2 linked regions of the Cryptosporangium aurantiacum genome follow. The protein of the gene in region 1 binds, or shares a complex with, the protein of each later gene. Links are inferred from orthologs where the notes say so. Each region holds a gene or a part of one and is shown on either strand. Other genes may lie near its edges.

Region 1 (5,794 bases):
TCACGCCCGGGAACATCAGCTCCTCGTTCGTGTACTCGTGGTTGACCACCAGCAGGGCGCGCTCGCCGTGCCGGTCGAGCGGGATCACCGCGACGTAGTCGTTGTTGTAACCGAACTGCTGCGCCTGAGCGGCCGCGGTCTGCTTCTTGACGTCGAACGCCGGCGCGCCGGGCAGGACCGGCTCACCCCAGCGGATGACGACGCTGCTCTTGTACCCGGACGGGATCGTCACCGCGTCGGCGGTGTTCGGGGCGACCGGGGTGAACGTGAGGGCGCCCTTGGGCGTCCGCGGGGCCGCCGGGGTGGCGGCCGCGGCCAGCTCGGTGCCCACGCCGCTCAGGACGCCACCCGCGGCGACCGCACCCGCACCGAGCGCGGACAGACGCAGCAGCCCGCGGCGGGAGAGCCGAGCCGCGACCGCTCCGGCGACGATGTCGCCGAAGTACTCGTTCTCGCTCTCGTTGGGTGCCGGGTGCGCGCACGCGTTGCCGCAGCGGTAGAGGCAGGTCATCGCCGACCGGCCGGGTTTGTGGTCGGCCAGCGGGAGGACCCGACGATGTTCAGGGGCGAGCGTCACAGGAACTCCTGAGGTATCGGCGATACGAGGGAAGCACCGCGAACCTAGGGAAGCTCCGTGAGCAGTCCCTGCTCCTTAGGTGAACAGCAGGTGGACACGCCCTGTTCAGGCCGTGTGGACCACCGAAAACAGCTCGGCGAATCGGTCCGCGGGCAGGCCGGCGCGGGTGGCGTTTGCCCGATTCCACTCCTCGACCCTGGCCCGCATGTCGTCCAGGTCGCCGGGGAGCTGACTGACGTGCTCGCGTAAAGCGTTGAGCTTCTGCTCGAACACGTCGGTGATGTCGACCGCGTAGTCGGCGGTGGGGGTGCCGGTGAACCACATCTCGCGGACGGTCCACGGCTCCAGGCCCTCGTCCCGGAGCAGCGTCGGGTGGGCGAACGGGTTGCGGGCGTCCGGGTAGACCGCGTCGTACGTCGCCTCGCCGATCCGGGCGTGGTCGCCGTGCGCTGCGGCCACGCGTGCCCAGTCGCGGACCGGTGAGGTCGTGACGACCCGGTCGGGGCGGATGCGGCGGATCTGCCGTGCGATGTCCCGGCGCAGGTCGTTCGTGACGTAGAGGGCGCCGTCCGGGTAGCCGAGGAACGTGACGTCGGTGACGCCGAGGACCGCGGCGGCGGCCCGTTGCTCGGCCTCCCGGATGCCCGTCATCTGATCACGGGGCGTGTCGTCGAAGCCGCCCGCGTCGCCGCTGGTGGCGATGGTATAGGCGACCTCGATGCCGGCCTTCGTCCAGGCGGCGACGGTGCCGCCGGAACTGAAGTCGACGTCGTCGGGATGAGCGGTGACGACGAGAACACGCTGGACGTCGTCGAGGGGGCGAGGGGAGGGCGGGAAACTCACGCTCAATCGTAGGCAGGTCGTCCGCCGAACCGCTTTTTAGAGGGGGCCCCTACCCGCGCGGAGGAGCAGCATCGCGAGCTGGGCCCCGTCGGTGCCGAGCGCGGCGCGGAACTTGTCGACGATCTTCTGCTCGCGGGCGAGGACGAGCCGGGTGCCCCCCGCGGCCATCCGGGCGACCCCCACCTGGCGGCTGAGCTCGGCGCGTTCGCGCCAGATCCGGATCAGCTCGGCGTCCGCGGCGTCGATGCGTTCCCGCAACGCGTCGATCTCGGCGTTCGACTGTTCGGTGGTCGGTGCAGTCATGGCGTGCTCTCCGTATCTCGGGTGGGCGCCCGGCTCCGGGGGCACACAAAAACGCCCCGGGGCCGGGCCCCGGGGCGTCGAAGTGGTCTGGGGTTCAGACGACGATGACGGCTGCCGGATGCCCGGAGCCGTAAAAAAATCGTGCCGTCAGTCGAACCACGGGAGAAGTGTGACACGTGTGCCGCCGTTCGGCCAACGGCGCTCACTATGTGGACGCCGATGAGCGCACCGAACTGTCGGCGGGCGGGAGTAGTGTCGCTGGGCGATGAGCACCCTCTTCGACCTCCCCAGCGCAGGCCGCGAACCGGGCCAAGAGCCGGCCTCCGGAGTACCCGCTTCCCGGCGGCCCGTCCGCCTCGCCGTCGACCCTGCCACGCTGCTCGAGGGGCTCAACGACCAGCAGCGCGCCGCGGTCGTCCACGAGGGCACGCCGCTGCTGATCGTGGCCGGTGCCGGGTCGGGCAAGACCCGCGTGCTCACCCACCGGGTGGCGTGGATCCTCGCCCACCGCGGCGCCCAGCCCGGCGAGATCCTCGCGATCACGTTCACGAACAAGGCCGCGGGTGAGATGAAGGAGCGGGTCACCGAACTGGTGGGTCCGCGCGCCCGGTCGATGTGGGTCTCGACGTTCCACTCGGCCTGTATCCGCATCCTGCGCGCCGAGGCGAAGACCGCCGGGCTGAAGTCGCAGTTCTCGATCTACGACGCCGACGACTCCCGGCGGCTGATGACGCTCGTGTGCCGCGAGCTCGACCTCGACCCGAAGCGGTACCCGGCCCGTTCGCTGCTGGCTCAGGTCAGCAACCTCAAGAACGAACTGGTGGACGAGGAGACGTTCGCGTCCAGGGCGTCGGGCACCGCCGAGCGGATGCTGTCGGAGGCCTACACGCTCTACCAGCGGCGCCTGCGTGAGGCCCAAGCGCTCGACTTCGACGACATCATCATGACCACGGTCAACCTGCTCAAGGCGTTCCCGGCGGTGGCCGAGCACTACCGGCGGCGCTTTCGGCACGTGCTGGTCGACGAGTACCAGGACACGAACCACGCGCAGTACGAGCTGATCCGCGAGCTGGTGGGCACCGACGCGGAAGGCGACCCGCCACCCGGGGAGCTGTGCGTCGTCGGTGACGCCGACCAGTCGATCTACGCGTTCCGCGGCGCGAGCATCCGGAACATCCTCGAGTTCGAGCGTGACTATCCGCAGGCCACCACGATCCTGCTGGAGCAGAACTACCGGTCGACGCAGACGATCCTGTCCGCGGCGAACGCCGTGATCGCGCGGAACCCCGATCGGCGGCCGAAGAACCTCTGGTCACAGGCGGGCGACGGGCACCCGCTCACCGCGTACGTGGCCGACAACGAGCACGACGAGGCGGCCTGGGTGGCCGGTGAGGTCGACCGGCTCACCGACTCCGGGGCGCAGCGGCCCGGCGACGTCGCGGTGTTCTACCGGACGAACGCCCAGTCCCGGGTGTTCGAAGAAGTGTTCATCCGGGTCGGGCTGCCGTACAAGGTCGTCGGTGGCGTCCGCTTCTACGAGCGCAAAGAGGTCCGCGACGCGCTCGCGTACCTCCGGGCGATCGCCAACCCGGACGACACGGTGAGCGTCCGGCGCATCCTGAACACGCCCCGGCGAGGCATCGGCGACCGGGCGGAGGCCTGCGTCGAGGCGCTGTCCTCCCGTGAGCGCATCGGGTTCGGTGCGGCGCTGGAGCGAGCCGGAGAGGCGCCGGGCATCGGCAGCCGGGCGGTGAAGGCGATCGGTGAGTTCACCGCGCTGATGTCGGCGCTGCGCACGTTGGCCGAGACCGAGCCGCCGAGCATCGTCCTGGAGGCCGTGCTGACCCGCACCGGCTACCTGGCCGAGCTGGAGGAGAGCAACGACCCGCAGGACGAGGGCCGGGTCGAGAACCTGCAGGAGCTGGTGAGCGTCGCCCGGGAGTTCGAGGAGCGGGCGGCGGCCACCGAGACCGAGGCGGGCCTGATCGAGTTCCTCGAGCAGGTCGCGCTGGTGGCCGACGCCGACAGCATCCCGCCCGCCCCGGACGACGCCGAGGGCGCCGACCAGGCAGCGCAGCAGGGGCAGGTCACGCTGATGACGCTGCACACCGCCAAGGGCCTGGAGTTCCCGGTGGTGTTCCTGACCGGGCTGGAGGACGGGGTGTTCCCTCACCTGCGGTCGTTGGGCGACCCGAAGGAGCTGGAGGAGGAGCGTCGGCTGGCCTACGTCGGCATCACCCGGGCGCGGCAGCGCCTGTACCTGTCGCGGGCGATCACCCGGAGCGCGTGGGGGCAGCCGCAGTACAACCCGCCGTCCCGGTTCCTCGACGAGGTGCCGACCGGGCTGCTGAGCTGGGAGCGGCAGGCGCCGGCGCCGAAGGAGACGCTCTCGAAGTGGAGCGGCACCGGGTCGGCGCAGGAGCGGCTCGCACAGCAGTACGCCTCGTCGGCGAGGCCGGGCGCGCGCGGTGGAGCAGGCAACCGTCCGGCGATCTCGCTGGAGCTCGGCGACCGGGTCACCCACGATGCGCACGGGCTGGGGCGGGTCGTGGAGATGCGCGGTGAGGGCGACCGGGCGCAGGCGTGCGTCGACTTCGGCGACGGCAAGGGCCGCTGGTTTCTCCTCCGCTACGCCCCCCTCGAAAAACTGTGAGGGCGGCTCCAGGTCCGTACCTGAAAGATGCGCGGCAGGCGCATCTTTCAGGCGGCCTGCTCGTTTGCTGAGTAGAGCGGCTTGGGACAACACGCGTCACAGGGATCCTTTTTCACCACGAAGTGGTCCCCCGAAAGGGTGGTGTGGCGCCCGCTGTCCCGATAGGATCGAACACATGTTCGAACGATGGGTTCGCGGTCGGCAGCGGCGAGGGCGGTGCGGGATGAGCGGTATTTGCTCCCAGAACGACATGGTGGTCGTCCCTCGGAAGCCGGGTCGGCATCGGCGGCCGGGGCCCGGTGCGGTGCTGCGTGCCCGCTTCCGGCCGACGGTGGCCACGCCCCGAGCAAAGGCTTCGGTGGAGCGAGTGGTGGGGCCCGGGGCCTACGTCATCGGCCCGTACCGCCCCGGCGCGTCAGAGGCTGGTGTTGACGCCCGTCATCGAGACGTCGTGGTCCTCGAGCCAAGCCAGCGGGTCGCTGGGGACGTCGTCGATGCGGACCTCGAAGTGGCAGTGGGGCCCGGTCGAGGCGCCGGTGCTGCCGACCTTCGCGATCAGGTCGCCGGCTTCGACGTGGTCGCCGACCGAGACGGTCAGCTCTGAGTTGTGCCCGTAGCGGGTCGTGATGCCGTCGCCGTGGTCGATGATCACGATCTGGCCGTAGCCGCCGTACCACCCGGAGCGGATCACGGTGCCCGCGCTGGCGGCCTTCACCGGCGAGCCGTAGCCGGAGGCGATGTCGATGCCGTAGTGGAACGTGCCCCAGCGTGCGGCGAAGAGCGAACTCAGCGGCCCGCCCGCGGGTCGAACCCAGACCGGGAGCTGTTCGGGGTCGGAGACGCCGCTGCGCTTCTGCGATCGGGAGGCACGAGGGTCACCGCTGCGGGTCTCTGCCTGCGTGGTGTTGCCCGCATCAGCGGATTGGCCGGAGAGCTTGTCGGCGTCGACGTGCTGGCCGAGAGCCGCGGATGCGGAGACCGTGTCCGTCGACGGCAATGCCGAACCGACCGCCAACGCGGCGACACTGACGCCGACAACGGCAGTGGTGACCGCCATCGCGTATCCGGCGCGTGGTGCTGTCGGCGCGCGATGGCGTCCGACGTGTCGGACATTCCCGCTCTCTTGCACTAACTGCCTTTCGACGGCCTACCTGCTCCCTTCCTCAATCACGTGTGACACCCGAGAAGTGTTCACTTCGGCGCCGGGTGGCGCCGACGGATCGAGGCCCGGAGGTTGGTCGTTGTCGGCATGCCGACCCGACACAGGGCGTTACGGTAGCCAGCCCCCGGCGGCAGACACAAGAATGGCATACGAACCCGTGGCTTTCCGCCCCTGGAATCCCTTTTATTCGCTCCGAAATCGCTGCTATCAGTAGCCGGGGTAGCACCATTCGTTATCAAGCGTTTCCCTGAAGCGC
Region 2 (4,353 bases), on another replicon or contig:
GTAGAACATCGCGTTGGGCGTGAGGCTGTTCCAGTACATGTCCCACGTGCCGTGGAACTGGGCGCCGACGACCGGCGGCGCGGCGTTCTGCGCCACGGTGGCGTCGCCGGATACTTCCTCCGCCTGGCCGGCGAAGCTCTCGCCGGTCGATCGAGTGTCGGTGCCCAGGTCGAGGTCGCTGAGTAGAGCGGCGCCGGCAATAGCGGGGACGGCGATCGCAGCGGCGCCGAGCAACTTACGACGGTCCATCGTCATGAATCCTCCGTGAGAACAATCCTTGTTCTGACGGTGGCTTCATCGGAACCGGGGGTTGTCGCGCCGAGTGTCGTCCGGGAGCCGGACGGTTGTGGATCCAACCGCCGGCCGTCCCGCAACCTCGCCGCCTCGCGGCCTCGAGCAGCCCGGAGGCTACTTCACGTTGGCGGCGTCCATGCCGCGCAGTTCCCGCTTCAGCTCGTTGATCTCGTCCCGGAGCCGGGCCGCGAGCTCGAACTGCAGCTCTCGCGCCGCCGCCAGCATTTGATCGTTGAGCTGCTGGATCAGGTCGGCGAGCTCGGCACGCGCCATGCCCTCGCGGTGGGCGCCGACGCCGACGGTCGCCTTCGACTTCAGCCCGGGAACCGGCGACTTGCCGCGGGACTGCTGCCTGCCGGAGCCGCCGATCAGCTCGCCGCTCTCGTTCTCGGCCGCCTCCCGGTAGATGTCGTCGAGGATGTCGACGATCTTCTTCCGCAGCGGCTGCGGGTCGACGCCACGCTCGGTGTTGTACGCGATCTGCTTCTCGCGGCGCCGGTTGGTCTCGTCGATCGCCCGCCGCATCGACGGCGTGATCTGGTCGGCGTACATGTGGACCTGGCCGGAGACGTTTCGGGCCGCACGGCCGATCGTCTGCACCAGCGACGTCTCGCTGCGCAGGAACCCCTCCTTGTCGGCATCGAGAATGGACACCAGGCTGACCTCGGGTAGGTCGAGGCCCTCGCGGAGCAGGTTGATGCCGACCAGCACGTCGAAGTCGCCCTTGCGGAGCTCGCGCAGCAGCTCGACCCGCCGCAGCGTGTCGACCTCGGAGTGCAGGTAGCGCACCCGGATGCCGAGTTCCAGCAGGTAGTCGGTGAGGTCCTCGGCCATCTTCTTGGTCAGCGTCGTGACCAGGACCCGCTCGTCCTTCTCGGCCCGGACCCGGATCTCGTGCACGAGGTCGTCGATCTGCCCCTTGGTGGGCTTGACCAGCACCTCCGGGTCGATGAGTCCGGTCGGGCGGATGATCTGCTCGACGAACTCGCCCTTCGCGCGGCCCATCTCGTAGTTGCCCGGCGTGGCCGAGAGGTAGACGGTCTGCCCAACCCGGTCCTGGAACTCCTCCCACTTCAGCGGGCGGTTGTCCATCGCGCTCGGCAGCCGGAAGCCGAACTCGACGAGCGTCCGCTTCCGCGACATGTCGCCCTCGTACATGCCGCCGATCTGCGGGACGGTGCCGTGCGACTCGTCGATGACCAGCAGGAAGTCGTCCGGGAAGTAGTCGATCAGGCAGAAGCCCGGCGAGCCGGGATCGCGGCCGTCGATGTGGCGGGAGTAGTTCTCGATGCCGGAGCAGAACCCGACCTGGCGCATCATCTCGATGTCGTAGGTCGTGCGCATCCGCAGCCGCTGCGCCTCCAGGAGCTTGCTCTGCCGCTCCAGCTCGGCCAGCCGGGTCTCCAGCTCGGCCTCGATGCCGCGGATCGCCCGCTCCAGCCGCTCGGGGCCGGCGACGTAGTGCGTCGCCGGGAAGACGTGCAGCTCGGTCTCCTCGTTGACCACTTCGCCGGTGAGCGGGTTGAGGTGGTAGAGCCGCTCGATCTCGTCACCGAACATCTCGACACGGACCGCGAGCTCGTCGTAGGCCGGGATGATCTCGACCGTGTCGCCGCGGACCCGGAACGTGCCCCGGGTGAAGTTCAGATCGTTCCGCGTGTACTGGACGTCGACCAGCCAGCGGAGCAGCTTGTCGCGCTCGATCTCCTGACCGACCTTCAACGGGATCGACCGGTCGATGTACTCCTGCGGCGTACCGAGGCCGTAGATGCAGGAGACGGTCGCGACCACGATGACGTCGCGCCGGGTCAGCAGCGACATCGTCGCGGAGTGACGGAGCCGCTCGACCTCCTCGTTGATCGAGGAGTCCTTCTCGATGTAGGTGTCGGTCTGCGGGACGTACGCCTCGGGCTGGTAGTAGTCGTAGTACGAGACGAAGTACTCGACCGCGTTGTTCGGGAGGAGCTCGCGGAACTCGTTGGCCAGCTGGGCCGCGAGCGTCTTGTTCGGCGCGATCACCAGCGTGGGCCGCTGCAGCCGCTCGATCAGCCAGGCCGTGGTCGCCGACTTGCCGGTACCGGTGGCACCGAGCAGCACGACGTCGTTCTCGCCCGCCCGGATGCGCCGTTCGAGCTCGTCGATCGCGGCCGGCTGATCACCGGCCGGGTCGTAGTCGCTGACCACCTCGAACCGGCCCGGACGCCGGACGATGGACGTCGTCTCGCCGTGGGCAACGGCGTCGTCGCGCAGGCCCTCCGGCGCGTTCGGACCGGAGGCAGGTCGGGCTGACGGACTCATGCGAACCACGGTACGTCGAGGGTCCGACAGAACGCGTCGCGATCTACGCCTCGGCGTCGCTCGACGCTTGCCGCGCCGCCCGGCGCTCGTCGCGGGCCCGCTCCCAGTGGCTGAGCATCGTCGGCATCTCAGCGCTGATGAACGAATAGAAGTCCCGCATCTCGGCCAACCGATGACCGGCGACTGAGTCCTCCCCGACCTTACCGACGCCGTCCGCGGCCAGATCGATCATCTGCTGCACGACCTGCTTGTTCTTCTCCAGCATCGCCTCGTACCAGCCGTTGTCGGCGATCCGGTAGTGGTCGCGACGGCTGCCGGGAGCCGGCACCCGCTCGACGATGCCGATCGTCGTGAGTGACTTCACCGCACCCGAGATCGCCCCGGCGCTGGCCTGCAGCAACTCGGCGAGCTCGGGCATCGTCAGCGTCGGCGACTCGGTCACGACCAGAGCGGCGTACACCCTGGCGACCATGCGCTGGAGACCCCAGTTCGTCATCACGAGCGCGAACCGCTCGCGGAAGTCCGCCCGGATCGCCTCGTCGGCATCGCCGCTCTCCGGGACGGCGTCCGACGACGGCTGCGAAATCAGCTCGATGGCGACCTCCGCGCCTCCCGCACCCCTGCTGGCCTCCGGTCTCACCAGCGCTCCCTTCCACCGACGTCGCGTCTTTCGATACTGCCCTGCCTCGAACATTCTCGCCAATCTTCACAAATTTGTGAAGACTCGATACCGTCAGAACTATGGCTTCCAACGACAGTGTCTCGGCCATCGAACTCGCCGGGGTCGTGAAAACGTTCGGGCCGGTCCGCGCACTCGACGGACTCGACCTCTCAGTCCGTTCCGGCGAGGTCCACGGTTTCCTCGGGCCCAACGGCGCAGGAAAGACCACCACGATCCGGGTTCTGCTCGGGCTACTGCGCGCCGACTCCGGGCAGGCGCGGCTACTCGGCGGCGACCCGTGGCGGGACGCGGTCGCCCTGCACAGACGGCTCGCCTACGTTCCCGGCGACGTCAACCTCTGGCCGAACCTGTCCGGCGGCGAGGTGATCGACCTGCTCGGCCGGGTCCGCGGCGGCCTCGACCCGCGCCGCAGGGCGGACCTGCTGGAGCGGTTCGAGCTCGACCCCCGCAAGAAAGCCAAGACGTACTCGAAGGGCAACCGGCAGAAGGTCGCGCTGGTCGCCGCGCTCGCCTCCGACGTCGAGCTGCTGATCCTGGACGAGCCGACGTCCGGCCTCGACCCGCTGATGGAGGCGGTGTTCCAGCAGTGCATCAACGACGAGCGGACGAACGGCCGCACTGTGCTGCTCTCCAGCCACATCCTGGCCGAGGCCGAGAAGCTCTGCGACCGGGTGAGCATCATCCGCTCCGGCCGGGTCGTGGAGACCGGCACCCTCGCCGACCTGCGCCACCTGACCCGCACCTCGATCGAGGCCGAGCTCACCCGCGAGCCGGACGGCCTCGCCGATCTGCCGGGCCTGCACGACGTCACGGTGGCGGGCACCCGCCTGATCTGCCAGGTGGACGCCGAGTCGCTCGGGACGCTGCTGGGGCGGCTCGAGCAGTTCGGCATCCGCAGCCTGGTCAGCCAGCCGCCCACGCTCGAGGAACTGTTCCTGCGCCACTACAGCGACGAGCCCGCGCTCAACGGCGCGCGGGCATGACCGCCTCGTCCGGAAGGGAGGTCGTCCGATGACTACGCTCGCCAGTCCCCCGCGTCCGGCCGACGCCCGGACGCGGGCCGCCCGGGGCGCCGGTGG

What was found.
Region 2: the proteins of pcrA (region 1) and uvrB are in contact, whole or in part, in a crystal structure (PDB 7EGT), measured with the Thermus thermophilus proteins. The link is inferred for Cryptosporangium aurantiacum from one-to-one orthologs. Residues at the interface, in WP_096412145.1 of Thermus thermophilus: His654, Arg656, Phe657, Gln666, Asp668, Glu669, Lys680, Arg681, Leu682, Ser683, Lys685, Tyr686, Ala687; in WP_096411307.1 of Thermus thermophilus: Glu23, Leu25, Arg26, Asp27, Gly28, Glu29, Arg30, Phe31, Arg55, Glu326, Asp327, Phe328, Glu379, Ser382, Gln383, His398, Gly400, Arg401.

The regions. Positions count from the first base shown.
Region 1 is NZ_FRCS01000012.1:100,788-106,581, reverse strand. Bases 1,621-4,682 are described here. They hold pcrA (DNA helicase PcrA), read left to right. Parts: upstream 1,621-1,988; coding sequence 1,989-4,376; downstream 4,377-4,682. Other genes in these bases: BUB75_RS31915 (chorismate mutase), read right to left, coding at 1,621-1,723. In the rest of the region: BUB75_RS31925 (alkaline phosphatase PhoX), read right to left, coding at 1-511; BUB75_RS31920 (PIG-L deacetylase family protein), read right to left, coding at 683-1,420; more of BUB75_RS31915, read right to left, coding at 1,457-1,620; BUB75_RS31905 (M23 family metallopeptidase), read right to left, coding at 4,792-5,433. UniProt on the Escherichia coli protein: A helicase with DNA-dependent ATPase activity. Unwinds DNA duplexes with 3'-5' polarity. Translocates on single-stranded DNA with 3'-5' polarity. Initiates unwinding more efficiently from a nicked substrate than double-stranded DNA.
Region 2 is NZ_FRCS01000001.1:559,064-563,416, reverse strand. Bases 1-2,988 are described here. They hold uvrB (excinuclease ABC subunit UvrB), read right to left. Parts: upstream 2,593-2,988; coding sequence 409-2,592; downstream 1-408. Other genes in these bases: BUB75_RS02385 (MarR family transcriptional regulator), read right to left, coding at 2,636-2,988; BUB75_RS02395 (cellulase family glycosylhydrolase), read right to left, coding at 1-249. In the rest of the region: more of BUB75_RS02385, read right to left, coding at 2,989-3,088; BUB75_RS02380 (ABC transporter ATP-binding protein), read left to right, coding at 3,334-4,257; BUB75_RS02375 (ABC transporter permease), read left to right, coding at 4,286-4,353. UniProt on the Escherichia coli protein: The UvrABC repair system catalyzes the recognition and processing of DNA lesions. A damage recognition complex composed of 2 UvrA and 2 UvrB subunits scans DNA for abnormalities.